DNA from 2 places in the Lacticaseibacillus huelsenbergensis genome. Region 2 is predicted to be linked to the other one. Evidence: a T-box and tRNA genes for the amino acid it is inferred to sense, from the RefSeq annotation. Region 2 holds a T-box; the other holds one or more tRNA genes.

Region 1 (18,278 bases), 950 kb from region 2:
AGGCAACGAACACCACTGATCGGTTGATGCAACAGGTTATCCCTTCAGAAGCGCAACCGTTTTTAAAAAAACTGGAAGCCGATCATTTTAGCGGTACCGTTTTAATGATGCGCAAAGGGAAAGTGATCCTGAACACGGGGTTGGGCTATGCCGACGCTGAATCCGGTCGTTTGAACGGGCCTGAGAGTCTGTATCAAATTGGCTCGATTCAAAAAGGGCTTACCGCAGTCTTGCTCATGAAACTTGTGGAACAAGGCAAGGTACACCTGACGGATCCGATTAGTCGCTATTTGCCAGGCATTCGCACGGGCAAACAGGTAACGTTGCGGATGATGTTGGATATGCGTAGCGGCTTTTCATTGAAGCGGAATCAACCGACCCAACTATCAGATGCCGGAATTGTCCGGTGGTCGATCGCCAATTTGAATTATGGTGCGAAACAGTACGCGTATGAACCGGTTAATTTTGTTTTATTAGCCGGAGTGATTGAAAAAGTGACCGGTCATTTATACGCCGACTTAATTCAGCAGGAAATATTTAAAAAGTTAAAGTTGACGCATTCAGGATTTATGCCTGAATTGTATCGTGAACCTAATCAATCATTTGGGTATAATGGTCCCAAGGCGAATCCTTATTCGCGCCGTTACGTCGAGCCGTCTTTGAATTATAATCGGGAATTGGGGACTGGTAATATTTACACGAGTGCCGGTGATTTATACCAGATTATGGCGGCCATCAATCAAGGCAAGATTATCAGGCGCTCATCGGTCGCCACATTACGTGATCTGAATCAAGGCCAATACACGGCGGGTGTGTATAATTTTGGCAACTACACGCTGACGCATGGCGTTGTGGCCGCACAATCAGCGGCAACTGTCATGGATAGCAGCGGTCAAAATGCGGTCGTGCTGTTGGCAAATACGGATCAGGTGACGCGGGATCTAGCCCAAGCACTTTATCATGACATGATTAAGGGAGTGAAGTAATGCGTCCATTACAAGCAAAGATTATTAAAGCATTAGGCGTACAGCCAACAATTGATCCTGAAACCGAGATTCGGCGGAGTATTGATTTTTTAAAAGACTATCTTAAGAAAAATACGTTTTTGAAAACATATGTCTTGGGTATTTCCGGTGGCCAAGACTCGACGCTTGCCGGGACGTTGACGGAAAAAGCCATGCAAGAGATGCGCGCCGAAACCGGCGATCAGGCGTATCAATTTGTGGCCGTTCGTCTACCTTATGGCGAACAAGCCGATGAGGCGGACGCCATGGCAGCCATTGACTTCATGCAGGCAGACGTGGTTAAACGGGTCAATATTAAACCTAGTGTCGATGCCATGGTCGCGGCAGTGGAAGCCAACGGATCAGCCATTTCCGATTTTAACAAGGGCAATATTAAAGCCCGAATGCGCATGATTGCCCAATACGCGATCGCCGGTAATATGTCCGGCGCCGTCATTGGCACGGATCATGCTGCGGAGGCGGTCACCGGGTTTTATACCAAATTTGGTGACGGCGGTGCCGATTTGACGCCGCTTTATCGCTTGGACAAACGCCAAGGTGCGGCTTTGTTAAAGACACTAGGCGCACCGGCACATCTTTATCAGAAGGCGCCGACTGCCGATCTCGAAGACAATCGGCCGGCTTTGCCAGATGAAGTTGCGCTTGGCGTCAAATACAAGGACATCGATGATTATCTAGAAGGCAAGCAAGTGAGTGACCATGCTGCCGAGACGATCGAACGTTGGTACCAGAAAACCGCACATAAGCGCCATCTGCCGATTACGGTTTTTGATACTTTTTGGAAATAAGCATGGCAAACAGCCGACATCAGCGAACTTTTCTCAAAGGTGTTATGGCTGTTTTTTTGCGCTGGTTTAAGGTATGCTTTGGTACACATGGCAGTAGGAGGTTGAAACGCAGTGCGTCATCGTTGGGCTCTTTGGTTAGGCATTGTGACATTAAGTGCACTTTTATTAGGCGCTGTGGCTTTTGTCTGGCAGAAGAAGATAGCTATTCCGGATAGACAGGCTAAGGTTTTGTCGTCGCAGCGGCATGAGCAGGCGACTCACCGTGAAGCCGTGCAAACGGCAGCAACGCATTTTGATGAGCGTCTGGACCGGCCGATCGACACATCGGCAGGCAAATCGTTCAAAGAAACCTTAACAAACGATAAATTTATTGGCAGTGCTTTGATCATCAAACAGGGTGAAATTATCTTCAATGGCGGCGTGGGTTACGCCGATGCCGCAGCGAAACGCGTTAATGGGCCAACGACTTTGTTCCAGATCGGATCGATCCAAAAAGCGGTCACTGCAGTTGCCGTCATGCAGCTGGCTGAAGAAGGCAAGTTGCATTTGGATGATCCGGTTGGCAAGTATTTATCCGGCATCAAAACCGGTGATCAGGTGACATTGCGCATGATGATCGATATGCGTAGTGGTTTTGCGCTTAAAAAGTATCAGCCTTCCGTTATGGACGATGCCGGTATTATTCGCTGGGCAATCGGCAATATGACCTATTTACCGCAGCGAAACTACGCGTACCAGGCGGTTAATTACCAATTACTCGCCGGTGTGGTTGAAAAAGTCGCTGGCCGTTCTTATGAGCAGCAGATCAGAAAGACGATTATTGACCGATTGGGGCTTAGACACACCGGATTCTTGCCGGGAATGCTGACAGATACCAACCGCTCATTGACGTACACGGGGCCGGTAACGAATCCTTATCAAACCTCCATTGGCGAACCAGAACTGTGGTACAACCGCGAGCTGGGTACCGGCAATATGTATACGACTGTTGCTGATTTGTATCGGTTGCTGCGGGGCATCGATGATGGAAAAGTTTTGCCGTTGTCAGCGTTAAAGACCTTGCGCAATCGCGATGACGGGGTTTATACGGCAGGCATTTATAATCATAGCGATTTTTACTCAACGAATGGCACTGTGGCCGGGCAAATGGCATCAACTGCTATTAGCCACGATGGCAAAGATGCGGTGATTTTGTTGAGCAATTATAATTCGCATGCGCTCAATCTTCACGATGAAGCTGTTCGTTTGTTCCAAACATTGCGGCAAAAGGGCTAGGCCGGGCCGACCCTTTGTGAATTAATTCGGCTTGCTGAAAGGCGTTCACTGGTGTAGGAGTCTGCGTATAAGGACCTTGATCGCAATGGCCAAAGCCTGAGCTTGGGGGAACCTGAGCTTGGGGGAATAAGGCCTGTGAGGCAATCCGGCTCCGAAACGCGATCGCAGGCCCAGAAACCTGCGTGTAAGGACCTTGGTCGCGATGGCCAAAGACCAGGCCATCACGCCCAAGGCCGCTTACACTCCGGTTTCTGACCGGGCCTGCTCACGCTCTGTTGAAACGCGTTCGCTGGCGCAGAAGTCTGCGTATAAGGACCTTAGGCGCAATGGCCAAGATCGGGCCATCACGCCTAAGGCCACTTATACTCCGACTTCTAACCGCGCCAGTTCACGCTCTAGATTTTTAAGGATCGCTTGCGCAAGGCTGCTTTGACCTGATATACTTGAACCAACATAGGGGAGTAACTAGCAGAGCTTTTCTGCGACAACATCACCAACAAGGCTATGTCTGGTGTTGTCTTAAATAGTGAGACTTATGGATCTACTGCTGGTAGGCCATAAGTCTCTTTTTGGCTACCGGCCCAAACAAAGAAGGAGGCACTATTTTGGCAAAGAAACCGCCATATGCATTAAGCAGTCAAGAAGTTTTGCAAGAGGAACAAACCCAATTGACTGGACTATCTAAAGAAACGGCACAAACCCGGTTGGGTGAAAACGGGCCGAATGAATTGGCCCAGGCCGAGAAAAAGAGCATGTTGGCGCGCTTTTTGGATCAGTTCAAGGATTTCATGATCATTGTCTTGCTTGCCGCTGCTTTGATTGCCGGGTTCTTGTTGAGTGAATGGGCAGATGCCGGGATTATTTTGGCTGTTGTGTTACTGAATGCCGTTTTCGGCGTTTTTCAGGAAAGCAAGGCCGAAGAAGCGATCGACGCGCTCAAAGAGATGTCAACGCCGAATGCGCATGTTCGGCGTGGCGATCAGGTTTTGACGATTCCAAGCAGTCAGCTGGTTCTCGGCGATATCGTGTTGCTGGAAGCCGGTGATGTGGTTCCGGCTGATTTACGGTTGGTGGAGAGCGCTAATTTAAAAATCGAAGAAAGTGCCTTGACCGGTGAAAGTGTGCCGGTTGATAAATCCACGGCACCGCTGGACGATGATGATGTTGGCATCGGTGACCGAACCAACATGGCATTTATGAATAGCAATATCACTTATGGCCGCGGCGTCGGGGTGGTTGTTGCAACCGGCATGAAAACCGAAGTCGGCCGGATTGCCGGGATGATCAATGCCGCAGAAGAAACCACGACCCCGCTGCAGGAAAACCTTAAGAGTCTCGGTAAGACACTGACCGTGATGATTCTGGTCATTGCGGTGATTGTCTTTGCAGTCGGCATCTGGCGCAATGCAGCAAGTTTGCCGGAAATGTTCTTAACGGCGGTGTCCTTGGCAGTTGCGGCTATTCCAGAAGGGTTGCCGGCAATTGTGACGATTATTTTAGCATTGGGAACCCAGAAAATGGCCAAGCGGCATGCCTTGGTTCGTAAGCTACCTGCCGTGGAAACCTTAGGCAGCACCGATATCATTGCCAGTGATAAAACCGGTACGTTGACGCAGAATAAAATGACCGTTGAGAAGGTTTATTACGACGGTCAGTTAAATAATGCCAGCGATGGTATACATGGCGGTAATCCGCTCATGACCATTATGAATTTTGCCAACGATACACAGGTTCAAGATGATGGCAAATTGCTAGGGGATCCGACCGAAACCGCGTTGGTCGCCTATGGGAAGACCCAATCGTTTGATCTTAATCATGCATTGGCGGACGAACCGCGGATTGATGAGGTACCGTTTGATTCCGAACGTAAATTGATGTCGACCCTTCATCGGCGGGCAGATGGCAAGATTCTGGTGACAACTAAGGGTGCTCCGGATGAATTGCTCAAGCGGGTAACCGAACTGGCCACTGGTGATCAGGCGGCGCCGATGTCTGACAGCGAACGAGATGCCATTTTAAAGGCCAATAAAGACATGGCCACCCAAGCTTTGCGGGTGTTGGGCATGGCTTATAAGGTCATTGATTCGGTTCCTGAACCAGTCAACTCGGAAACGGTTGAAAATAATCTGATTTTCGCCGGTTTGGTCGGAATGATCGATCCGGAGCGGCCTGAAGCAGAAGCAGCGGTTGCAGAAGCAAAATCAGCCGGGATTCGGCCAATGATGATTACCGGCGATCACCGCGATACTGCTGAAGCAATTGCGGTTCGGCTGGGGATCATCGATCAAGGTGATGATGATGCTGTCATTACCGGCGCCGAACTTGATCAGCAAAGTGACGAAGAATTTGCCAAAAATGTTGGTAAATACAGCGTTTATGCACGAGTGGCACCAGAGCATAAAGTTCGGATTGTCAACGCCTGGCAGAAAAAAGGTAAAGTTGTTGCCATGACCGGTGACGGTGTCAATGATGCGCCTGCTTTGAAGGCCGCCGATATCGGCATTGGCATGGGGATCACCGGCACAGAAGTTTCCAAGGGTGCCTCTGACATGGTGCTAGCCGATGACAACTTCGCCACGATCGTTGTGGCCGTTGAAGAAGGCCGAAAAGTCTTTTCCAACATTCAAAAGGCGATTCAGTATCTGTTGTCTGCCAACCTTGGCGAAGTGCTGACGTTGTTCATGATGACCATGCTTGGCTGGGATATCCTGGCACCGGTGCACATTCTTTGGATTAACCTGGTGACGGATACCTTCCCCGCGATTGCTCTTGGGGTTGAACCGACAGAGCCAGGGATCATGAAGCAAAAGCCACGCGGTCGCAAATCCAACTTCTTCTCAGGCGGCGTCGGTCCAGCGGTCATCTGGCAGGGTATTCTTGAAGGCCTATTGACCTTAGGCGTTTACTGGTTTGCCATCACGTATCCGGTTCACAGTGGTCAAGCAGCGATGCATGCGGACGCTTTGACGATGGCGTATGCTACTTTGGGCTTGATTCAGCTCTTCCATGCCTTTAACGTCAAAAGCATTCATCAAAGCCTCTTCACAGTCGGTGCCTTCAGAAATAAAGCTTTCAACTGGGCGATTCTTGCCTCCTTTGTGTTGTTGGCTGTCACCATTCTGGTACCGGGATTTAATGGACTATTCCACGTAACAACGCTGGATTGGCACCAATGGTTAACGGTTTTAAGCGCCGGGGTTACCATGATTGTGCTCGTGGAAATCGTCAAGATCTTCGAACGTGCTCGGCGTAAGCGGCGCGGTCTGTAAATCTTCAGCATTCGGAAAAAATTGATGGATTAGTTTTCAAGAGAGGATTCGTGCTTTTCATGAACAAGCAACAAATTAAAATGGCGCACTATGGTACCACGATCAATGATGTGGTGGAACAAACTCAGGACAATCAGGAAAAGATGGCGCCTTTGTTTGAACCGTTACGTGAAGCGATTGATGCCGGCAAATTGGCCGATTATGATCAGGGCACCTATGATGACACGCGGGTCGTGTTTCGTGAGGGTACCGATGCGTACAAAAAGTTACTCACTCGATTGCAAGAAGTCGCGGTTCCCGCACGGTTGGTTGGGCCGCATCGTACACTAATTCACAACTTTGCGGCCTTCACGGAGGCGTGTGAAGCCATGACCGAAAGCCTCAAGCCGGACTTAGAAGTGGATGTCACAGCGTTTAATGCAGCCGAAAAAGCGCAAGACGAAGCGATCCAAAAATTTACCAAGCAAATTCAAAAGATTTCAGCGATCTTACAGTGATTTCTTCGTGAAAAGAATCATTTTTGCTGTCAAGCGATTTTCGACTTTGACAGTAAATTCCACAAAACATGCGTCCGAAAACTGGACGCGAGATGATCCTGATTAGACTTGAATCGCTTGTGAATTCTTGTATGGATATCGTTCGGCGACCAACTGTTTAACCCTTGTCCTGTTAATGCCAAGAGAATCAAGGTAATCGCGATAGTTGGCGCGGCGCCACGGATGCGTAATTGCCGGGATTTTCTTGGTTCGTTTAGGAGTTGGTGCCACCGCTGGCGCAAGATCGAATTTGGCTGACATGAACTGTTCTTTTGGCACACAGAAAAGATCGTACACCTGGTCATCATCAGTGGTCATATAAAGTCTGCCTGTGAAGCTTTTGATGACTAAGACCTTTGTATGCGGTGGTAAGTAAACCAATTCGCCATTCCGGTGTGGCAGATAGCGTTTGTTATCAAAGCGAACACAATGTCCGTGGCCGATGCTGCGCTCATTGGCAATGATCAAAATATTGTCAATTTCCTTGGGTGTTAGTTGCTTATCAAACACCGACATGCTACTTTTGATGGTAGATGCGAAGCGGTCATTGTAACGCTTGATAAAGCCGACCAAAAACCGATTGGCATCTGCGATTGTGGTGATGTTATGCAACCGCAGTTCACTTGTGAGCCGATCTTGAAAAGTCTCCAGAAGACGTTCTATACGGCCTTTGGCTTGCGGAATACTGGTGACCGAAAGTTCTGTTCCAAGTGTCTGGCAGGCATAACCGAAACGTGTGAGAGGGTTCTCGGTCGAAGGTGAGCCCTCTTTTTTGTTGCTGTTAAACACGGTGCGCCGATCCGTTAGGAATTCTGCTGGAGCGCCATAATCACGAAGGACTTGGGCAAACACATGATAATAGCCGCTGAGTGTTTCTTGTTTGGCAAAGTAGCCGCCGACAACGTTCCCGGACTGATCATCAATGGCTGCGTGTAAGGTGGTTTTTTGAGTGCCAAACCAATACTCCCAGGAAGCATCCATTTGTACCTGTTCACCAGAATAATGTTTCCGAGGACGTTCTGGATGGGCTTTGATGTTTTCAACGACTTCGATGGCTGACAAGGTGGCTTCATCACGTTTGGATAGGAGCTTGGACTTCTTTTCTTTTTCTTTTAACTCACGCTTGACTCGGCGCTTGGTGGCTTTATGGGCTTTGGGTGACAGAATGTGGTGGTGTCTGAATAAGAGCCGGAGTGAGGATTCGGAGATGGCGATTTGTTCGGCAGTGGTTAAGAACTCGTGAAAATGGGCGATGTTGAATCCGGCATACTTGTTGGTGTACAGATGAATGATCTGGCGTTCGAGTTGCGCGTTGCGTTTGTTGGCGAGCTCACGACCGGCATTGCCATGGATAAAGCCGTCTTTGCCTTGTTGCTTGTAAAGCTTGATCAATCGGTAGATGGTTCGTTCGGAGCGCTTGAGCTTAACGGCTGCGCGTTGCACGGAGGTCTTACCATTGACCACTGCTTTGATGACTCGGTAACGTTCTTCTTCTTTCACTGTTAAGACAACCTTCTTCATGTGATTCCTCCTAGATGTATCTTCTAAGAGGTTACAGTTTTTGTGACACTTTGGCTAACTGCTTACTTAAGACAATATCGCTTGCGGTTGACATTTCTTCGTGAAAAGAATCACATGGCGTAAAGTTTAAGTGGGTGATATGTGAATAGACAAAAAGGGAGCGAATCCCTTCGTGCTAGAATGTTAACTGGAAAGAAAAACAAGCTAGCTTTAGGAGGAATTCGCTCTTGCCATCTATGTTACAACAAATCATCTTAGATATGGTAAAACAGTTCAGTTCTTTAGCCACAGATTTGATCGAGGGGAAGGTGGATCTAAGTCAGATGGTCTTGGCCAGTAAGCAGGATTTCAGAAGTCATCTGTGCCAATTGATTAGCCAAGTCTTGGAGGAAAAAGACCAGGTCATCATGGAAAGTTCCTATCGCCGTCAGTTTTATCGAATCAAGGACAAACGCGAGCGCACCTTTATTTCATCAATTGGGCCCTTGGTTTTCACTCGTCGATACTATGAGGATAAACGAACCAATGAACGTCTTTTCCTGCTGGATGAAGTAGCGGGCATTGAAAAGCACAGTCGGCTCTCACTCGATCTCAAAGCCGAATTGTTGGAAGATGCGACCCGCTTATCATACAAACAATCAGGTGAACGTCATGGCGGCGAAGCCAAGATCTCCAGGAGTGCGGTGATGCATGTCGTCCACCGCTCAGGGAAAGATATTTCAGCTTTAGATCAGCTTGAGGATGAACCCGTGCCGGTCCCTGAGACATTGTTCGTTGAAGCCGATGAAGATCATGTGCCACACCAGGATGGCACCAATCATTTTCTTAAAATGGTTTACGTACACGAGGGATACCGGGCCATTGGGAAAAAGTTCAGCTTGATCCGTCCCTTCTATATCACGGGTGAATATCCCGGAACTGAAGGGACAGAAGAGATCTGGCAGACGGTGCTTGACTGCATCATGAAACAATATGGCGGTCAGATGCCCAAACATTTCTTCCTAGCTGGTGATGGTGCGAATTGGATCAAGACAGGCGCAGATTTTTTACCAAACTGTACGTTGGTCTATGACAAGTTTCATCTGCGTAAAGCGTGCAAACAAGCGGCAGTCGGCGTCCCAGGCAATCTCGGCGATATCTTAATGAGCTGGGCCATGCAGGGGCACTCCAGTTATCTCAATGACTATTTCCGCGTGCGGCTCAACGATCCCCAACTGCGTCCATCAGAACGTAAAACAGTCCTTCACGCACGGACTTTAATTCGGCATAATTGGAAACAAATCCAAGCCAATCACGCGCCAGGCTTTCACGGAACTTCAGCTGAAGATCATATTAGTCATATGCTCTCAGAACGCTTTAGCTCGCGGCCTATGGGCTGGTCGCAGGCAGGAACGGATAGTTTATCCCAGACTCGGGTCTTCGTTTTCCAAGGCGGTCATGTGTTTGAAAAGTTGGAAGCCAATGCCAAGCGCCAACACAAAGCTAAAATCGATATTCGCATCGACGATCGGATCAAGGTTCGTTATAAATCAGAGATGGCCAAATATGCCCAGGCAGTCGAGGCATCGTTTGTGGAACTAGCCAGTGGCCGCCATCGCGGTTGGCAATACGGCATCACACACTAGCCTGTCCAAGCACTAAGTTTAAGAGAACTATCAGCTATATGGCCTTAACGTCGATATAGAAGGAAGAGCAAGCAGTCGGTTTGGTCGGGAGAAGTTGAAGCGACAAACCATTTGTTCCGAAAATCGAATCAGAAACAAGCAATATTCGAACAAATCACGGCGCCAGCTGTGATAAGCGCCACTCACTTCGTCAACACTGCGGCCAGAGGGTGATCGCCGTACTTGTCGTCAAAAGAAAAATCATTCTAGCAAAAAATTCAGATTTGAACCCACGAAAAGTTGACGCCATCAAAGAATCATTTTTGCTTGACATGAGAAGTTTGCTCACGTATCTTTAATTTACCAACTTATTTCAAGTTTAAACGAATGGAGGAAACCAACATGAAAGCACTGCTTACCTTAAAAACTTGGCAAAGCCAACTTTAGGTAGGTTGCAGACGCAACCTGCCAGACGCGCAGGTTGTGTCTATGTTGGCTTCTGATCAATTTGTCCGCATAGATACCCCACAACGGGACTATGCGGTTTTTTATTTGCCGCGAAGGTCTAAACCTGCCGCGGCAATTTTTATGTGAGCGCGAGCCGGCGCGCTTAGGGGTTGGAGTGTAAGTGGCCTCAAGCGTGATGGCCCGAACTTAGGCCATTGCGACTGAGGTCCTTACACGCAGACCCCTGCGCCGGGGAGCGCGTTATTGAAAGCGAAAGCAGGATTTATCGACCAGACGTCATTAGAACTAGCTGCCATGGTTGGAAAGGCATAAGCCATGGCGACCACAAGACCTTTACATGTCGATAAACGTGTCACGGCTCGACACACATAACAACCTCATCACAACCAACCAAAAATCACAACAATTGGAGGAACACGCATGAAGCGAATGCTTGGATTGATCATCATCATCTTCGGCTTTTTAGGCATTGCATATTTTCAAAGCGGTACGACAACGCAACAGGCGCAAACAAAGCCAACAGTAGGAATTTTACAACTGACGACCCACCCGGCGTTGGATGCGATTCATAAAGGCATTATTTCAGGGTTAAAGGACAAGGGTTACGTTAACGGAAAAAATATCAAGATTGACTTCCAGAATGCTGAAAATGATCAGAGCAATCTGAAGTCAATGTCGGAACGGTTTACCCAAGAAAATGCGGCGGCTACTGTGGGAATTGCAACCCCAGCGGCTCAGGCACTGGCTAATGTCAACCAGAAAACGCCGATTATTCTTGGCGCCATTACCGATCCGGTGGCGGCTAAATTAGTCAAAAATGTCAAAAAACCGGGTGGCAATATCACCGGTGTTTCTGACCAGGCGCCGATTGCGGCCCAACTGAAGCTGATTCGCCAGATCATGCCTGACGCCAAAACGCTGGGTGTGATTGCCACTTCTAGCGACGACTCAGCCCAGACACAAGCTAAAATGGTGGCAAAACTCGGAACAAAAGAAGGGTTTACGGTGAAACGGTATGCCATTAGTTCCACCAATGATTTAAACCAAGTGGCAAGTCAAATGGTCAGCCAAGTTGATGCCGTTTTCGTGCCGACTGACAACACGGTTGCCAGCGCGATGCAAACGCTGGTTGCGGCGGCTAATGCGCGCAAGGTGCCAATTTTTCCGACTGTCGATACCATGGTTAAACAAGGCGGGGTCGCCACGATTGGGATTAACCAATTTCATTTAGGTGTCGTCACCGGACACATGTTAGCGGATGTTTTGAAAGGCAAAACCAAACCCGCAACGACGCCCATTCATTTTGAAAAAACAGGCGAGCTTATTTTAAACGAGAAACAGGCAAAACAGTTAGGGTTGACCTTACCTAGCGCGTTAGTCAAGCAGGCAGAGACGAAGGGAACGGTGATCAAATGAGTTTAGGCGTTTCGGCAATTGGTCAAGGATTACTTTATGGGTTAATCGGACTTGGCTTATTTTTAACGTTTCGGGTTCTGGATTTTCCCGATATGACAGTTGAAGGGACTTTCCCGTTTGGTGCGGCAGTCGCGGTCAGCGCGATTACCCATGGCATTTCGCCGATCATTGCGACACTGCTTGCTACCGGAGCGGGGATGCTGGCGGGCTTGGCAACAGGCTTATTAACGACAAAAGGACGGATTCCGGTCTTGCTCGCTGGTATTTTGGTTATGACCGGTTTGTTTTCGATTAACTTAAGAATTATGGGCCGGGCGAACTTATCCTTGTTGCACCAAGCCAATCTTTTTCAGGAATCGTTTTTGAAGGATCTGCCGCCATACTTTAACAGCGTTGTGATTGGGCTGGTGGTTGCGGTCGTTGTCGTCGGATTACTGATGCTGTTTTTAAACACCCAGTTGGGCCAGGGCTTCATCGCTGCCGGAGATAACCCGAACATGGCGCGTAGTTTGGGGATTGATCCTGATCATCAAATGGTGCTTGGCTTAATGGTTGGGAATGGGCTTGTCGGACTTGCCGGTGGCCTGTTAGCGCAGAACAATGGCTATGCGGATGTCAATATGGGCATCGGGATCATTGTTATCGGGCTTGCCGCCATCATCATCGGTGAAGTCGTTTTCGGCGAATTGACTTTGTCGCAGCGGTTAGTGGCTGTTATTCTAGGCAGCATTCTTTATCGATTTGTCCTGCTAGTGGTTTTGGCGCTGGGATTCAACGCCGACGACCTGAAATTGATTTCGGCAGTAGTCCTAGCTATTGCCATCATGGTGCCGCAAATCGATCATCAACTGCGATTACGGCGAGTTTTGCAAAAAGGGGTGCAGGCACATGGCTGAATTAATATTGGATCACGTCACAGTCAATGTCCCGGTCGCAACGGAAGTAAAAACCTTACTTCAAGACGTGACGTTGACGGTCAAGACAGGTGATTTCGTGACAGTCTTGGGCCATAACGGCGCAGGAAAATCGACGCTGTTTAACGCCATTACCGGTGATCTGCCGGTGAGCGGAGGAACGGTGACCTTAGCCGGTAAAAAGTTGAATGGGCAACGTCCCGAGCAACGGGCACGCCACATTGCCCGAGTCTTCCAAGATCCAAAAATGGGCACAGCCCCGCGGATGACGGTCGCCGAAAACTTGCTATTAGCCAGTCACCGTGGCCAGCGATTAAGTTTGCGCTCACGGGGACTTACTGCGCAAAAGGATCGGCTGAAAGAACTTGCGGCCAAAACCGGAAATGGTCTGGCTGAAGCGCTTGATAAGCCGACTGAACAACTTTCCGGCGGGCAACGGCAGGCACTGAGTCTGTTAATGGCCACCATGCGAGAGCCTGATCTGCTATTACTTGATGAGCACACGGCAGCACTGGACCCGCACACGAGCCAATCAATCATGACGCTGACTAACGAAATTGTTTCGGATCAACATTTAACCTGCTTAATGATTACCCATCAAGTCGAAGATGCGTTACGCTATGGCACGCGCTTAATCGTTTTGGATGCCGGCCAGATTGTGGCTGATTTTGATCAAAAGAGAAAAGCTGCGCTAACCCGTAACGATGTGTTGGCATTCTTCAGCTAAAATAATATTTTTAGTTAGCTGAAGCATTCAAATCAATGCGTCTCGATGCATAAAAAATGCGTGACGTGTGAGTCAGATTTAATTTTGCAATGACATTAAAAATCGGTTCTAGATGATCGTGCACATCAATCATGCATGAACGCCTAGAACCGATTTTTGTATTATTGGTATAGATTGTTTGTGAACAGGTTAGCGGTCAGCGTCATTCGTGCAATCGCGCATCACTTGATGTACACTGTTGGCTCGGAGGTAATGTTCAACGATGACAAACCAAGAACTACAGGCACGTGTGGAGGCAATCTCCATGGCGGCGTTTCACCAGCCGTTCCGCCATCACGCCTTTTTCAATGCACGCTTGAAAACAACCGGCGGCCGGTTTCATCCAGCTGACATGAATTTAGACTTTAACCCCAAACTCTTTGCCGCTTATCCCCCGGCAATCACCGATGGCATCATCAAGCATGAACTGGTGCACTATCATTTGTACGCTCAGCATCGCGGGTACCAACACCGCGATCATGATTTCCGCCAATTACTGGCAGCAGTTGGCGGGTCCCGCTTTGCTCCGCCGCTGCCCACGACCGGTCGTCAATATGTTTATGTCTGTACGCAATGCGGTCGGCAATTCATTCGTCGGCGGCGGATTGACGTCAGACGGTATGCCTGTGGCCACTGCCGAGGCAAGTTGCGACTACAAAAAACGGTGATCAGTTGAGTGGCTTTTGTAACGTTAAATTGACTGGTTCAAAACCGGCTTTGGCGTATACTTCACGAGCCGTCTTATTGGCACTGAGGACATTGAGTTGAATAAAAGAAGCCTGGTGACTTTTAGCAAAAGCCGCGACCGCCGCCATCAGCTGTTTCGCCAAGCCGTGATGACGCTGATCAGGGATGACAAAGAGATCGATGAGTTGGGCAAAATGTTGCGGCACAAATTCAGGACTTGCACTGGTTTGTGCTAAGACAACCAAGGCAAAACCGGTAAGTTTCCCATGACTTTCGGTCACAAATAACCGGGCAAGGTCGTTTTGCAGATAATCGGCAAAATACTGGCGGTTATCAGTGGCTAATGGTCGATACGTGTCCGGCGCCAATGTCGCCATTTCCGTTGTAAGCTGTTGGTAAAGATCCACGATTGCAGACAGATCAACAAATTGGGCTTCACGAAGCATTTTAAGTTACTCCTATCTCATTCGAATTAAGCGGTTACGGATAACCAATCATTAAAAAAGATCCGATCAACAAGTTATCGTTGTTGGTCGGATCTTTTTACACTGCGGGCAAGAAGACTCGAACTTCCATGAGCAAAAATGCTCACAAGATCCTTAATCTTGCGCGTCTACCAATTCCGCCATGCCCGCATGGATATTTAAGCACAAGCAATATTATAGAAAATCAGATGATCAAAGTCAACAAAAATTTACTATTCGGTTGAACCCCAGAATGGCGAAAAGTTGACAAGTCCTGACTGAAAGCTGAACTTGTTTGGTGCTGCCTGGAACGTGTATAATCTGATAGAGCTAACTGTAAACAAATAGGGGGTGTCTAGCATGACGCGTCGAGGGAAAGCGTATAACATTGCTATTATTGGGATTCTCGGTGCTTTAATTATCCTCCAGGCTTATATTCCGATGGTGGGTTATGTTCAGATTTTTCCAGCCTGGCCTGCCATTTCGACGATTCATTTGACCGTGATTATTGGTGGTATTGTTCTAGGATATGGCGGCGGTGCCAGTCTTGGCTTATTATGGGGGCTGACGAGCCTGATTCGTGCTTATACGTCAGCGACGGATCCTGTGACTTTATTGCTTTTTCGTAATCCGATTATTGCATTGGTGCCGCGCGTCATGGTTGGTCTTGTGGCGGCGTTTATCTTTCACCAAATGTTTAAACGCCATCAAAGTGCGCTGGCGCAAACGATTAAAATGGTATTTGCCGGTGTGGCCGGTGCCTTGACCAACACACTTTTGGTCATTGGCTTTACCTGGTTGCTTTTTTCGAGCAAGGCTGCGCAAATTGTGCCAGGTGCCAACGCCTCCAATCTCGGGTGGCTGCTGATCACGGCGCTGGCCATTAACGCGGTTGCTGAAGCTTTGCTAGGTGGTATTGTCACACCCATCTTAGGCCATGCGTTACTGCGTTTTCGGCGAAAGTAGTTTTAGAATCGGTAATCATGAGTTTTGAGAAGCGGAGGTTTTGGATTGACAGATGAAGAGCAGCAAGTCGTTGATTTATTGCAGGCAATGGTACAAGTACCGAGTGTCGGCGCAAAAGAAGGTCAAGTTGCTGATTTGATTGAGGCTTATTTAGCCCCTGAGTTGCAAGCCGGTTTAATCAAGCGCGAGCGGGTCACTTATGCTCCTGGACGGGATAATCTGGTTTTGACCGTTGGTGATCCAAATGCCAAAAGGTGGTTAGGTGTCGACGGGCATATGGATGTCGTCGATGCTGGCGATGAATCTAAATGGCAGTTTCCACCGTTTTCAGGACAGACAAAAGACGGCAAGTTATATGGCCGCGGGGCAACGGATATGAAATCCGGGTTGGCAGCGGTGGTTGTCGCTTTGAAACAAGTCGCGCATGCGCAACTGGATCATGGGATTCAGTTGATGGCCACTGTCGGTGAAGAAATCGATAATTATGGCGCCCGGCAATTGGCCGCAGCGGGTTATGGCGACCGCCTCAATGGTCTTTTAGTGGCAGAGCCTGGCAATAGTAACGTAGATGCGGCTGAGCGCGGGATTATCGATTATACGTTGACGGCACATGGTAAAGCAGCACATTCATCGCGTCCGGATCTTGGGGCCAATGCCATTCACGGTTTGTTTGCATTTGCTAATGCGGCGTTGACCGCAACAGCGCCATTGCAGGCCAAGGATGATCCGATTTTGGGACACGCTACGCACAATATTGATATTATTCATGGCGGGAACCAGATCAACTCGCTACCTGAGTCGGCCTATCTGCGTGGCAATATTCGCACAACCATGATTGCCGACAATGATGCGTTTATTCAGGCGCTAAAACAAGCGGCGAAAACGCCTGTACCAAAAGGCGTGCATCTGTCACTTTCAATTGACTCAGTGCTGGGTGCGGCCGCTGCTTCGCCTGACAATGCCTTGATTGAGGCCGTTCAGCAGGCCCGGCAACGTGTCGGGCTTGACCGCGGGGCAGTGGCGTATCGGACCGGGATTACGGATGCGGCCTTGTTCTATCACGATGGGTTAGATCTGGCAATTTATGGGCCGGGAAATGATACATCACATGAGACCAACGAATATGTGACGCTTCAAGATGTTTTTGACAGTGTGAAAGTTTATAAAGATGTTTTCCTGAACTATTAACCAGAATATTGGCAATCAAAAAACCTTGTGCGGGTCACGCGTACAAGGTTTTTTGATCAACTAAATGCGTTTGTTAGACACAACTGAGTCTGGTTTACGACTTCTGCCGAATGTCTAGGTGATATTCAGCATGATGGCGCCATGTCGCACCTGCAGGAAGTTCCCAGGCTTGAGCTTGCAAATTAGCTTCAGGAGCAAAGCCGATTGCCACATGCGGCTGTCCGAGGATGCCGTTGAAGTTGTTTTGCGTACCAACGTCGGCGAACGGATCGATTCGGGTAGCTGACGCATCAGTCAGGTAATGGAGTTGCCAATCAGCGGCTGCCAAACCATAGTCCTGCTCGGAATAAACTTTTGGTTGCTTTCCAATTGCGGTTGGCTGAGAGGCAATTGTTAATTTAGCCTGCATCATCGTTTGCGCGGGATCAGCCGTGAGCAACCAAGGCAATACCAGGCGGGGATGTAAACGAATTGAAGCGCTGGTTTGGATCGCCATGTCAATTGTCCAGACGTTCGCATTGTTGAGTCGGTGGGTAATGCTAAGTTGACGCGTGCCGGGCTGGCCATCAGCCCCTTCTGGCAAGTCTAGCGAGAACGTGATGACTAAATCAGGCTCTTGACTGGTTTTCACCGCCCAGTTCCAGTTTTGCCATGCGCCAGAGACATTCGCTTCCGCTGGTTGCAGCGGACCGGTCATGGCGCCGAAAAACCCCGGCTGGTGCAGATAGTCTTCTAAAGTGACAAATCCAAGCAGTAAGTTAGGGTCAAACCCGGTCGCGTTAGGCAGACGAACCTGTTGGACCCGGGCACCGAACGTTAAAAAGCGTAAGGTCATGTGATGATCATTCACCAAAGTATACTGGGTAATTCGTTCCTGACCGACTTTGGCAAAAATTTTGGCGCTTAGTTTCATGGCGAAAACGCTTCCTCTCTCAATAGTTTAAGCCTACAGAAAAATTGCTCCAGATTCAATGCAATCATGACTTGAATCTGCTAGGCTTGATAAGGAAAGAGAAGGGTGGAACCATGAGAACGTTACTTAAGAAGGCCTATCAATTACTGTGGGCACTATTTATTCTGGCACTTGCTTACAGTTTCTGGGCCCGCGACATTCTGCCCCGGCAGTTGCGACCATATGGCGATCCGGCAAGTTTTGTGATCATTAGTCTGTTTGTGGTGGTGAATGCCATTTGGCTGTACCATCACCATTTTCGCTTCCGTGATTTAAAAATGGAAAATGTCGATATCATGGAAGGCGAGAAATTTGAGGAGTTTTGTGCATACTTGTTGAAGCGGAACGGGTTTAAACATATTCAACTGACACAAGCTTCCGGTGATCAGGGGATCGACATTATCGCTCGAAAAAAAGGGCAGTCCATTGGGTTTCAATG
Region 2 (13,319 bases):
TTGTTTATCCTTGGCAGTATGAGCACTGGACCATTAATCAACATATCTGTGTTTTCTACACACTCACGATCACCGGTGGTCAATTAGCTAAAACCGTACCGCAATTCATCGGTCAGGATTCACTTGGCGCACAGGCCGTCCCACTGGAAAAATTAACTTGGGATAATGCTTCGCCACTGGTCATGTTTGCAAAAAGCTTTTTACAAACCGGTCAGGCGGATTTAACCACTAAAACATTTAGTGAATGGACTGTCTTGAAGGAGGGCTCTGATTCATGAAGCAATTAACGGAACAGTTAGCGCAGGCAATCGTGCGGCCGCGGCAACGCAATACTTACAAAGGTAGTTTTGGTAAAATTCTCATTGTCGGGGGCAACGCTCAATTCGGGGGTGCCGCAATCATGAGTGCCAGTGCGGCGGTTTATGCCGGCGCCGGATTAGTCAGTGTAGCGACCGATCCGGTCAACCGCAGCGCCTTGCACGCCCGCTTGCCTGAAGCCATGATTCTCGATGCTGCCTCATCTGCCCTAGAAACGGCTATTCGTCAAGCCACGGTAATTGTCGTCGGTCCGGGATTGGGAACCGATAACGCTGCCTTGGCGATTTTAAAGCGAGTCTTTGCGGCAGTTGAGCAGACGCAGGTTCTAATCATTGATGGTTCTGCCATTACCCTTGTGGCTTCACATCATCTTGACTACCCGAACGCGCAGCTCATTTGGACGCCGCACCAGGTCGAATGGCAGCGGTTGTCTGGCCTTGCACTCCCCGACCAAACTGTCACCGCCAGTCAACAGGCAGCCAGCCACATCCCTGGCATCGTTGTGGCCAAAAGTTCCCAGACGCATGTTTTTGTTGGCGATGACGTTTATGAAAATATGGCCGGTGGTCCGGCAATGGCCACAGGCGGCTCTGGCGACACGCTAACCGGCATCATTGCTGCGTTTGCCGGCCAGTTTCAACCGCTTAAACAGGCAGTGTTAGCAGCCGTATTCGTCCACTCACACGTCGCTGATATTGTCGCTATGAATAGCTACGTGGCATTACCCACGATGGTGATTCGGGAGCTGCCTGCCTATCTGAAACAATTGTCTGAATCTTAAAAAGGTTGTCGCCCAGTTCAGAGCATTTCCTTCATATAAGTAGGCAAGTCAGATTAAAAGCGGCGGCAAGAGCAGATTTTTCCACTCTTGCCGCCGCTTTTTATTAACGCCAGCTTATTTACGCTCCAAACCAATCTAGCCGTTATTGGGATATCTGTGCCAACTGTGCCCGTTCTTCATCCGTCAACGCGCGATAGTCGCCAGCTGCCATATTTTCCGGTAAACGCAGCGGTCCCATCGCTATGCGGGTCAAAGCCAGCACCTCATTATCGACCGCCAGCAGCATCCGCTTGATCTGATGATACTTACCTTCCGTGATCGTCATTTGGATCACTTTATTGTCAGTTGCCGGCACCACCGTTACTTCTGCCGGAGCTGTCGTAAAATCCTCTAAAACCACGCCTTGTTCTAATTGGCGCTTCATGTCATCAGTGAGCGCTTTTGCCAGTGTAGCCGTATAGGTTTTGGCAACGTGATGATTCGGCGCCAAGAGTCGATGCCCTAAATTGCCGTCGGTGGTCAGTAATAATAGTCCCGTCGTGTCTTTATCCAACCGGCCAACCGGGTATAAACCAGGCCGGTAATCATGCGGCCGAATCAAATCAAGAACAGTCGGTTGTACCGGATCCTCGGTTGCTGTAATGACCCCTGCCGGCTTATTCATCAAATAATCGACTTCAAGTGGCCCATCGGCTTGCGCATCGTTCACTTCCACTGCAACGCCCGGTAAAATATTGTAGCCCGGATCCGTTACGAGTTCCCCGGCAACCCGAACGCGTTTATCACGAATGAGCGCCTTGACTTCTTTTCGACTGCCAAATTGCAAATGACTTAAATACTTATCTAATCGCATAACATCACCGAATGTGTAAAATTTCGCGTAACCGACTGACTCGTTCGCCAATAATCATATCTGCCAAGCGCGTTTTTAAAATTAAATAACCATAAATCAGTACCCCGACACCAACCGCTACCAGCAAAACCAAAGCAGCGCCAAACTGACTTTGCGGGTTGATGATCATGCCGGAAAGGTTCACGATCAGGTAGCAAACGGCGCACATGATCAATGAAAACGCCAGAATACCGATACCGCGACGAATCGTTTGACGCACGTGAATATTGTACATCCGATTCGTCGAATACAGCATCAACAGGCTTGATACCGTCATGCCAAGCATCGTTGCGATAATCGGCCCATAGACATCGAAAAAGAAAATCATCGGCCACTGCGCGATGACTTTGACCGCCATCCCCACTAACATTTCCTGAATTGCCAGACGATTGTTGAACAGGCCCTGAAGAATCGCAGCTAACACCGTAAATAGGCCCAGTAAAATTGCTAAAATTGATGACCACTGTAATAGCCTGATGCCCAACCAATCCATATCACGATAAAACAAAACATATAAGGGACGCGCAACCGCCACCATCCCAAAGGCTGAAGGAATCATCACAATAAAGAACAGCTGTAAGGTGTTCGTGATTTGCCGCGCCAACCCCGCAACATCACCACGCGTTTTGGCACCGGCCAGCAAGGGCACAACGGTAATGGCCATGGCAACCGCCAAGCTAACAATAATCATAATCAACTTATTCGCATTACCGGCAAATAAGGCATAGAACCGATCCAGCTGATCCTCACTTACGCGATAAAAAGCCTTCATCATCGGGTTAAACGTATATTGATCGATGATGTAGTAAATGTTAATCGTCGAATCCATGATGATGAATGGAATTGCCTGACGCACCACATCCAACAAAATCTCGTTGACGCTGATGTTCAGAGCCTGTTTACTTTGCGCCTCTAACGCATCTAAGCGCGGCTTTTGCTGAACGAAATACACAACCAATAGACCGAGTCCAAAAACTGCGCCAATAAACGCCGCAAATGTTGAATGAACCACCGCATCTAAGTAATGATGATTGCCGGCAACCATAATCGCATACGTCATCACCAGCATGTACAAAATTCGGGCGACCTGTTCAACAAACTGGCTGATCGCGCTTGGTGCCATTTCATTGTACCCTTGGAAAAAGCCGCGAATCAGACTCAACGATGGGATTAGCAACAACGGCCACGCCAACGACCGGAAAACCGGGATCATCCGCGCATCCCCTGCCGCTAATAACGGTGCCAAAAGCCACATCGCACCGCAAGACAAAACACCCATAAGCAGCATGGCGATTGTTCCATGATAAAAGAGCCGCATGCCCGTTTTATACTCGCCCATCGCGTTGTACCGGGCAACTTGCTTGGAAACCGCCCCTGGAACACCCGCGGTTGAAATAATCAAAAACAGACTATAAATCTGATAGCCCTTGGTAAATAAGGCATTTGCCGTTAGAAAAGCTGCACCGAGCCAAATACGCCACGGAATGACATAGATGGCTCCTAAAATCCGCGAAAAAACACTGCCGGCAGTCATCCACGCCGAACCGCGGATCATTTTTTCCTTGTCTGAACGCGGCGGCTGATTACCGCTGCCCAGCAAATTTTCCATGATAAGCTCCTGTCGTGTTGCGTAATCCTTTATATTTTAGGCAATCCACGCCTCACTTGCAATCTTTCCCGGATTTCTTTGGTGAATCAAAAGAAAACTTTGATAATTGTCGATAACACAATTATTAATATGATACCACGTCAAAAGATGTTTAAAGACCGACTTGGCGTAATAGTCTGGGATAGTCTGGAATGACGGGCTTTGCTTGGGGGGGGTTAACTTGTGTTTATAGTTGTTAGGGGGCTGGTTGATGCTCGCCATAACGCGCTCGCCAGCGCAGAAGCCTTGCGTGTAAGGACCTTGGACGCAATGGCCTAAGCCCGGGCCATCACGCCCAAGGCCACTTACACTCCGGCTTCTAACCGCGCTGACTTGCGCTCAAAAAAATCAGTCCCATCGACCTTCTCAGTCTTTGGCACCGATTTTGTTTCGCTGGAACCTAACGTTGAATGGTTGTCGTAAGATCTTGACGTCACGGATCTTCAATAACTCGCAATATCATCTCATTACTTGGCCACGATGTTGATGATTTTTCTTGGAACCACGATGATCTTTTTAATATCCTTACCGGCCGTGAACTTCTGAACGTTTTCATTGGCCAGTGCAGCTTGCTTGATATCGTCGTCGGATTCGTCGACATTGGCAGTGATGGAGCCGCGGAGCTTGCCGTTGACTTGGACCATCATGTCGTACGTATCGGTCTTGAGCTTGCTTTCATCGTAAGTCGGCCATGGCGCGTATGTCAGGCTGTGATCGTGACCGAGCCGCGACCAGATTTCTTCCATCAAGTGCGGGGCAATCGGCGCGAGCATTTTGACAAAACCTTCGACATATTCAAGCGGCAAATCGTCGTCTTTTCGGGCCGAATTGATGAAGACCATCATTTGAGAAATCGCAGTGTTAAAATGCAAGGCTTCGTAGTCTTCGGTTACCTTTTTAACGGTTTCGTTGTAAACCTTGTCCAAACGGCCGTCATTGATGGTTGTGATGCGATCACGCAGTTTGCCTTCGTCATCGATAAAGGCACTCCAGACGCGATCCAGGAACTTGCGCGCACCGGCCAAGCCCTTTGTGGACCACGCGATGCCTGCATCCAGCGGGCCCATGAACATCTCATAGAGGCGCAGCGTGTCGGCACCATATTCGTCGACCACATCGTCAGGGTTGACGACATTGCCTTTGGATTTACTCATTTTTTCATGATTGTCGCCCAGAATCATGCCTTGGTTATACAGGCGCTGGAATGGCTCTTTATTCGGAATCGCGCCAATATCATAAAGAAACAGGTTCCAGAAGCGCGCGTACAAAAGATGCAGGACGGCGTGTTCAGCGCCGCCAATATAAAGATCAACCGGCATCCACTGCTTGAGCTTGTCGTAATCGGCAAGTGCTTCTTTATTGTGCGGATCGACAAAGCGCAGGAAATACCATGAAGAACCGGCCCATTGCGGCATCGTGTTGGTTTCCCGCTTGCCTTTGCGCCCGTTTTTGTCGACAACATTGACCCAATCTGTCAAATTGGCCAATGGACTTTCACCAGTCCCGCTTGGCTTGATATCGACTTCTTCAGGCAATACCAGTGGCAGTTCATCTTCCGGTACCAGTGTGGTTTCGCCGTCTTCCCAATGAATCACCGGAATCGGCTCGCCCCAATACCGCTGACGGGAAAAGACCCAATCGCGCAACTTATAATTAACTTTGGCGTGACCAATCTCCTTGTCTTCCAACCAGCTAATCATCCGATCAATGGCATCCTGCTCGTTTAAACCATCCAAAAATTCAGAATTGATGTGAACCCCATCGCCAGTGTAGGCCGCTTCGTCAATGTTGCCACCTTCGATAACGGGCTTGATTTCGATCCCAAACTTTTTGGCGAAGGCATAGTCACGATCATCATGCGCCGGTACCGCCATGATTGCCCCAGTACCATACGTCGCCAGGACATAATCCGAGATCCAAATTGGCAGTTTCTCGCCATTAACCGGATTGGTAGCATAGGCACCAGTCCAGACGCCGGTTTTTTCTTTATCCAGCGCAGTCCGATCCAGATCAGACTTATGCGCAGCTTCCTCCACATAGGCATCGACAACTGCCTGCTGTTCTGGTGTCGTAATCTTTTCAACCAATTCGTGTTCAGGCGCCATCACCACATAGGTCGCGCCAAAAAGCGTGTCCGGACGCGTTGTGAACACGTCGAATTTTTCCTGACTGTCGGTGACTGCAAAGGTAATCTGCGCACCGGTGGATTTGCCGATCCAGTTGCGTTGCATCTGTTTGATCGATTCCGGCCAGTCTAGGTCATCGAGATCAGCAAGCAGCTTATCCGCATACGCCGTAATCTTCAGCATCCACTGCCGCATTGGTTTGCGAATGACCGGAAAGCCGCCGCGTTCGGTTTTGCCATCGATAACTTCCTCATTGGCCACAACGGTTCCTAAGTCCGGACTCCAGTTAACCGGCACTTCGGCTTCATAGGCCAACCCATGTTTATACAACTGTTCAAAAATCCATTGCGTCCACTTGTAGTAATTTGGATCTGTCGTATTGATTTCGCGATTCCAATCGTATGAAAAGCCAAGACTATTAATTTGACGCTTGAACGTTTCAATGTTTTGCTTGGTGAAGGTACGCGGATTGTGTCCGGTATTCAAGGCATATTGCTCAGCCGGCAAACCGAATGCGTCCCAGCCCATTGGATGCAACACGTTGAATCCCTGCATCCGTTTCATTCGCGCAACAATATCGGTTGCCGTATACCCTTCCGGATGCCCAACATGCAGGCCTTGGCCTGACGGATATGGAAACATGTCCAATGCATAAAAATTCGGTTTTTTCGGATCAGTCGTGGTATTAAACTCGTTATGCTCTGCCCAATAACGTTGCCACTTCTTATCGATCTCATGATGATCGTATGCCATTTCTTTACCTCCTGATTTTTTGTGAGCGTGAACCGGCGCGCTTAGGAGCTGAAGTATAAGTGGCCTTGGGCGTGGACCAAGGTCCTTATACGCAAGCTCCTGCGCCGGTGAACGCGTTAATGTGAGCGTGAACCGGCGCGTTTAGGGGTCGGAGTGTAAGCGGCCTTGGGCGTGATGGCCCGAACTTAGGCCATTGCGACCAAGGTCCTTACACGCAGGCTCCTGCGCCGGTGAACGCGTTAATGTGAGCGTGAACCGGCGCGCTATAACGTGAACTAGTTCACTAATTTTTCAAACAAAAAACCGCCCTATCTTCATTAGGACGGCTCAGCCGCGGTACCACCTAAGTTCTGTTTGCACAGCGCTCGAAGGAGATAACGGTCCGACCGGCTGCGATTACTGGCTTCACCGCAGCAACTTCAAAGGCCAGTTCAGTCTTAGCATCGTCAGGCTCGCACCACCGCCTGCTCTCTGATCCCCGCATCGACTTACTACTCCTTTGTTCGTTTGATGATTGCGTCAATCATAGCAAAAACCTTAGATGTGTTCAATGGTCATTATGCTATTCTATTTATATTAGGCATTTTCTTAGCGCATTCGTTACAGTCGATTGTGCTTATTTTGGGAGGTTTGTTTTGGCACAACGTCGTTCACTACCACTTTATCTATCAGGATCTGCATTAATCATTTTCATCACCTTACTAGTCGGCATTGTTAACAACGCAAACTGGATTCATACGGTCGATCAGCGCGTTATCGCCTTTGTGACCCAATTTCACGCAGCAACGCTTAAACCGCTGCTTCTCGTCATTACCGAATTAGGAAACCCCAGCATTTTAATTGTTTTAACCATGGTCTTGGCGGCAGGGCTTTTAATTTGCCGTTATCGGAGTGCAGCCGTGTTTACAGCCAGCGTTGGCGCCATCATGGGGGTGCTCAATGTCAGCATCAAATATCTGATCCAACGGCCGCGGTCGTTCATCGCCGATCCGCAAATTCGCGCCTTAGTCAAAGCCAGCGGATTCAGTTTCCCCAGCGGGCATTCCAGTGGCACCATGATGTTTTATGGCACGATTATTCTTTTGGCATGGACATTGCTCAAACATCCGACTGGCAAATGGCTGATCACGATCCTGGCAGTCTTGATGATCGGCTTGACCGGCTATTCACGCATCTTTGTCCGTGTCCACTATCCGACCGATGTCTTTGCCGGCTTTTCGTTGGGATTCGCCTTGTTAATGCTGAGTTGGTGGTTTTTCAATCCCTACTTATCTCGCCAGCATCAACGTAAGCAAAAAGCAGATCGCTGAGAGAAAACTCGCCATCTGCTTTTTTAATGCCTTGAGTTGACTATTGTGCGTGCATCACTGCACCACATACATTGTCATTAACTATTTATGTGCCTGCACATCCTGCACGTCTTGCTGGATCAGCTCTTGTTGCACGGCTTTTTGAGCCTGCTTCATTAGCGTGGTCTGATCCGTCGCCAACTTCGGATCGGCTTTGACCAATTCTGCTGCTTTGGCTTTCACCTTTGTCGCCAAGGCGGCTTTTTGCTGCGCAGTTGGGTGCTGCAACGCTTTTAACTTGGTGCTCAGCTGCTTGGCCTGCGTCGTGGTCAAAACGAACCAGCTTTTGGGAATGGCGAGCTGGTTATGCTGAGAGACGAACTGGTCGGCACCTTCATGATTGAATAGTGCACCATAAAAGCCATTTTGATATTCCCACCGTGTCGTCTTACTGGTTAACGAAGCGGACGTATCAGACGTTCTGGAAACTTTATTATGCACGGCTAGGTCGGCTTTGGTATGCACGGCCTTTTTCTTAGGATCCGTTTTGTAAATATAAACGGCGTGTTTGCCGGCAGTCCCCACGGTTTGCTTCAAAAGCATCGGCATTTGCGCATTAGGCGATGCAGTATAAATAGTCTGCTCGTCGGTCGTTGTTCGCTTAACCATCCCAAAATGGGCATTATCATTCAGCGTGATAAGCAACAAACTGCCCACGACGCCGATACCAAACACAATGATCAATGCGGTGCGTTTAAGCGAACGGTGCATCATGATGAAACTAAGATAAAGGCCAACGACCATCAACCCTAAAAACCAAAGAATCATGCCTTCACCTTCTTTTCATCTTTAATCGTCACTTCTTGCGACATGGCGTGACTATTCAGGAAGAATGTCAGAATCCAGCCGACAAGACTAAACCCGACTGCCAGTAAAAAGGCCGCGTGATAACCGTTGAGTGTAGCATTGAAAAAGTCTTGCTTATACTGCAGCGGATTACTTTTTACCAGGCTGGCTGCCGGTTTAGTGAGATTGGTGACGTTTGACAGGACTGAGATCAAAACCGCCGTCGTCATCGAAGTCGCAACCTGTCGTACTGTGTTGTTCACCGCCGTGCCATGGCGAATCATGTCAGGCGTCAACGCATTCATCCCATTGGTCGTCAATGGCATCATGACCATTGAAATCCCAAACATCCGTACCGCATAAATCACTGTAATGAAGATTGACGGGGTGTTTGTCGTCAAGAAGAAATATGGCAGTGTCGCAATCGTGAGGAGAAAAAGCCCCAATTGCGCCAACCGTTTGGCACCGATACGGTTGAACACTTGGCCAGTGACCGGGCTCATGACCGCAATCAAAAGTGCCCCCGGCAGCAGTGTCAAGCCAGATTCTAGCGCACTTTTACCGTGAATAATCTGTAAATATAGTGGGAGAATCATTTCAACACCGACCATCGCCATGTTGGCAATCGTCCCCAAAACAGTTGACAGCGCAAAGATTTTACTCTTAAACACCCGCAGCTCGACAAAGGGCTCTTTTAAATGCAGCTGCCGATAGCCAAAAATCACGATGAAAATCAGCCCCACGGCAATTGAACCAAGCACCATCGGATCACCCCAGCCATCGTTCCCGACTTCGGAGAATCCGTATAGCAAGGCACCAAAGCCAATGGACGATTCAATCAGTGACGGCACGTCCAATTTGGGATTCGACAGCGGCAAAACGTTTTTGAAGAAGAACAACGCCGCGATGATGACCAAACCGGCAATCGGGAGAATCATCCCGAACAAGACCCGCCAGCCGAAATTATCAATGATATATCCGGAAAGGGTCGGTCCAATCGCTGGCGCAACCCCGATCGCGATGCCGGCCATCCCCATGGCGGCGCCACGTCGGTTTGGCGGAAAAATCGACATCATAATATTTTGTAATAATGGCATCGTGATCCCAACACCGACAGCCTGAATCAACCGGCCGGCCAATAAAATCGCAAAACTATTGGCAACAAAAGCGACCAGTGTGCCAACAAAGAAAGTTCCCATGGCACTCATATATAACCATTTGGAAGGCACCTTCGCGCTCAAGTATGCCGAAACCGGGATCATAATCCCATTGACCAACATAAAGCCAGTCGACAACCACTGCACCGTTGCGGTCGAAATGTCGAAGGCTTTCATCAACGTCGGAAACGCAGTGGAAAGGATCGTCTGGTTCAGTACTGTAATAAACGTCCCGACAATGAGCGTGATGACCATCATAGGGACGTTAACCTGCTTCCCGTTGATATCTTTAACGTCCATAACTTCGCCTGATTTCTTTATAATGTTTTGTGTTTTCTATATCACACAATGTAATATTGACAAGATAAAATATTACAATTAAACTGATTAGTTGTCAAGGCAAAGGAGGCAGACCAGACCATGGGACTCTTCAATGAACGATTACGCTCACTCGATATTTCGCTAGGTATCGGCGAAACCAGCCGGGTTACCGGGGCCACCCCGACCCAAATCCGCTATTGGGAAAAAAAGCATCTGATCCACTCACTGCGACACGAAGCAAATGGCAACAAGCGTTATTCGCTTTCTAATATCGCGTTGATCGTCATGATCAAATCCATGCTGGATGAAGGCTACACCTTAGCCAAGGCCAGTGAAGAAATCGAAAAGTCACACCAAAAAGCCGATAAGCTACACGTCCTCATGAGCACCCGTTTGCAAGGCATTCAGTATGACGACGATCAAACTTTTTTAAATTTCGGCCCGCTGGAAAATGACCCTGGTTTTGATGTCGTTGCCGTGGTTCAGGAAAATACTGCTAAGCTGTATAAAAAAGCCATCCAACCACCTATGCCACCGCATCAAGGCTCGCTTCCCGAAAATAAAGATGCTACAGGTAGGTCAACTTTATAAGTCCGCGATGGCAAAACTAGCATCAGCAACCATTTTCAGGCAAAAACGATCCTCGAGAGCAACGCAAAATTTGCTTGCTATCGAGGATCGTTTTTTTGCCCTGTCATAAAGCGCAGGATGGCTTTTACCATCTCACAAGCTAAAAGACCCTTTTACCAACAATTCAAGCTTCCTCGTCAGTTTCCTGAGTTGCTTCTTTTGACAGAACCTTTTTTGCTTCGAAGTGGTTCGCAATAAGAGCCAGCGCAACGATCACTATGGAGAAGAAATAGATGTTGTGGAGTCCTTCATAGAGAATCTGACGAAGTGTCGGCAAAACAGCCGCTGGTAAATTCCGAGCCGTGTGCGGATTGATGAGTTCATTAAGCATGTTGCTATTTAAGCGGCCATCAGCGGCAACACCTTGTGTCAGCCGCAAGTTGAGAACAATGCCATAAATCGAGACCATCAGCGTTTGCCCCAACGTCCGCGATAACGTGTTAAAGCTCGTTGCGACCCCTACCTGATCAGGCGCAACAATGGCCTGAGCCGTCACAGTCGTAATCGTAATCACCAAGCCAAAACCAAAGCCAAGACCGCCAGCCACCAGCAAGAAGACAAAATAAGGCGTTGACTGCGGTACAAGCGCCAAAATGAGACTACCGCCAAGCAACCAAAGCATGGCACCGGTCAGGATCGGCTTAGGCTGGAGGCGACCGAGCAACTTACCAGCAACGAAGGAACCGACGACCCACATCAACGAACTCGGGGTAACGGCAAATCCACCGAGCGAGGCGTCCATCCCGAGAATACCCTGAATCCACATCGGCATATAGACTTCAAAACCAATCACGAATCCTGAAATCAGCGCTGCAATCAAATTGTGAACGACAAACGTCCGGTTCTCGAATAACTTAAGATCGATGATCGGATCAATCGCATGCTTTTCCGCTTGCCAGAATTGCCAAAAGCCAAAAGCTGCCACAATGGCCATGCCGGCAATTTGCCAAAGTGCGTTTGGTTCTGCAAGGGCTTGAAATCCGTACATCAACGCCAGCAACGCAATCAGTAACCAGGCGGTCCCGCGAACATCCAGCGGCTGCCGCACCTGCCGTCGATCTTCTTGCAAAAAGAACCAAACAATGCCGAACGTCAGCAAGCCCAGTGGCACATTGATGAAGAAAATCCAATGCCAACTCAACTGGTCGACAATAAACCCGCCAAGCAGCGGGGCAATCACCGAGGCAATCCCCCACATTGACCCGTTAAAGCCCAGCATTTTGGCCCGCTTTTCAAATGGATAAATATCCGCAATGATCGTGAACGTCACCGGCATAATGGCCCCGGCCCCAATGCCCTGGATCGCCCGGAAGATGATCAACATGATCATTGACTGCGATAAGCCGGATAATAACGAGCCAATGACAAAAATAGTCAGACCAATTAAGAAGACCGGTTTACGGCCGATTTTGTCACTTAATTTGCCATAAATCGGCGTCGCCATGGCGTTGGTCAACAGGAAAATCGAAAAGACCCAGTTCATGAGATGCACACCATGCAGGCTGCCGATAATCGTTGGCATTGCGGTCGAGACGATCGTGCCTTCAATGGCGGTCATAAAAGTGCCGATGAAGATGGCCGTGGTGACAAGTGCAACATTTGTTTTTCTTTGCTTCATAACTACCTCTCTAAAGTGGTGATGCGATGTTGATGGTCGAGCAGCAGCGGTGAAGTGTGGGAGACGTTTGCTAGCGTGGAAGTCTGTAGGTTAAAGAATCGGCCCCTTACTTTCGCTCTTCATAACGCGTTCGCAGTCGCAGAAATCTACGTGTAAGGACCTCAAGCCTAAATGGCCAAAGCCCAGCCCCGCACTTTCGCTCTCCATAACGCGTTCGCCAGCCCAGAAACCTGCGTGTAAGGACCTTGGTCGCAATGGTCAAAGACCGACCATCACGCCCAAGGCCACTTACACTCCGGTTTCTAACCGGGCTGGCTCACGCTCACACAAAAAGACGACCCAACCGGTTTTTTCCGGCTATGGCCGCCTCTTTTCTCGCTAATCTCGGTACTTGAGAAGTGCTTGCACCTTGTCGAGGTGTTCCCAAGGAAGATCAACATCTGTACGTCCAAAATGACCATAAGCCGCCGTTTGTTCGTAAATCGGCCGCTTGAGGTCTAGCATTTTAATAATTCCGGCGGGCCGTAAGTCAAAGTTCTCACGGATCGCCTGTTCAATCAGTTGTTCGGAAATGGCGTTGGTGCCAAAGGTATTGACGGATACCGATACGGGCTTGGCAACGCCGATCGCGTAAGCCAGTTGGACTTCAACGCGCTTGGCTAAACCAGCTGCTACAATGTTCTTAGCAATATAGCGAGCGGCATAACTGGCGGAGCGATCAACCTTAGTCGCATCTTTACCGGAAAAGGCACCGCCGCCATGTCGGGCAAAGCCGCCATAGGTATCGACAATAATCTTGCGCCCGGTCAAACCGGAGTCGGCTTGGGGACCACCTAAGACAAACCGGCCAGTCGGATTGACATAGATTTTCGTATCATCATCCATCATGTCAGCCGGAATGATTTTGCGAATAATTTTGGCTTCCACATCACGCCGAATT

The links. A T-box is a leader RNA that pairs with one kind of tRNA and senses whether it is charged. The one in region 2 lies ahead of leuS (leucine--tRNA ligase), so its partner is inferred to be a tRNA-Leu.
Region 1: it has a tRNA-Leu gene. The T-box ahead of leuS (leucine--tRNA ligase) is inferred to sense a tRNA for this amino acid. The anticodon was not compared.

The regions. Positions count from the first base shown of each region.
Region 1 is NZ_CP120687.1:3,042,637-3,060,914, reverse strand. Features, by position in the region: gene LHUE1_RS14180 (serine hydrolase domain-containing protein) at 1-986, shown strand, start outside; gene nadE (ammonia-dependent NAD(+) synthetase) at 986-1,813, shown strand; gene LHUE1_RS14170 (serine hydrolase domain-containing protein) at 1,925-3,088, shown strand; gene LHUE1_RS14165 (cation-translocating P-type ATPase) at 3,694-6,357, shown strand; gene LHUE1_RS14160 (hypothetical protein) at 6,417-6,854, shown strand; gene LHUE1_RS14155 (ISNCY family transposase) at 6,957-8,414, opposite strand; gene LHUE1_RS14150 (ISLre2 family transposase) at 8,651-10,039, shown strand; gene trpX (tryptophan ABC transporter substrate-binding protein) at 10,907-11,902, shown strand; gene LHUE1_RS14140 (ABC transporter permease) at 11,899-12,798, shown strand; gene LHUE1_RS14135 (ABC transporter ATP-binding protein) at 12,791-13,543, shown strand; gene LHUE1_RS14130 (SprT family protein) at 13,806-14,258, shown strand; gene LHUE1_RS14125 (GNAT family N-acetyltransferase) at 14,251-14,715, opposite strand; tRNA gene LHUE1_RS14120 (tRNA-Leu) at 14,819-14,904, opposite strand; gene LHUE1_RS14115 (ECF transporter S component) at 15,094-15,699, shown strand; gene LHUE1_RS14110 (M20 family metallopeptidase) at 15,745-16,887, shown strand; gene LHUE1_RS14105 (aldose epimerase family protein) at 16,982-17,800, opposite strand; gene LHUE1_RS14100 (restriction endonuclease) at 17,914-18,278, shown strand, end outside.
Region 2 is NZ_CP120687.1:2,099,402-2,112,720, reverse strand. Features, by position in the region: gene LHUE1_RS09740 (NUDIX hydrolase) at 1-278, shown strand, start outside; gene LHUE1_RS09735 (NAD(P)H-hydrate dehydratase) at 275-1,099, shown strand; gene LHUE1_RS09730 (pseudouridine synthase) at 1,242-1,952, opposite strand; gene LHUE1_RS09725 (putative polysaccharide biosynthesis protein) at 1,957-3,600, opposite strand; gene leuS (leucine--tRNA ligase) at 4,107-6,518, opposite strand; T-box leader at 6,834-7,027, opposite strand; gene LHUE1_RS09715 (phosphatase PAP2 family protein) at 7,154-7,828, shown strand; gene LHUE1_RS09710 (DUF4811 domain-containing protein) at 7,910-8,635, opposite strand; gene LHUE1_RS09705 (MDR family MFS transporter) at 8,632-10,110, opposite strand; gene LHUE1_RS09700 (MerR family transcriptional regulator) at 10,231-10,722, shown strand; gene LHUE1_RS09695 (MDR family MFS transporter) at 10,886-12,379, opposite strand; gene metK (methionine adenosyltransferase) at 12,758-13,319, opposite strand, start outside.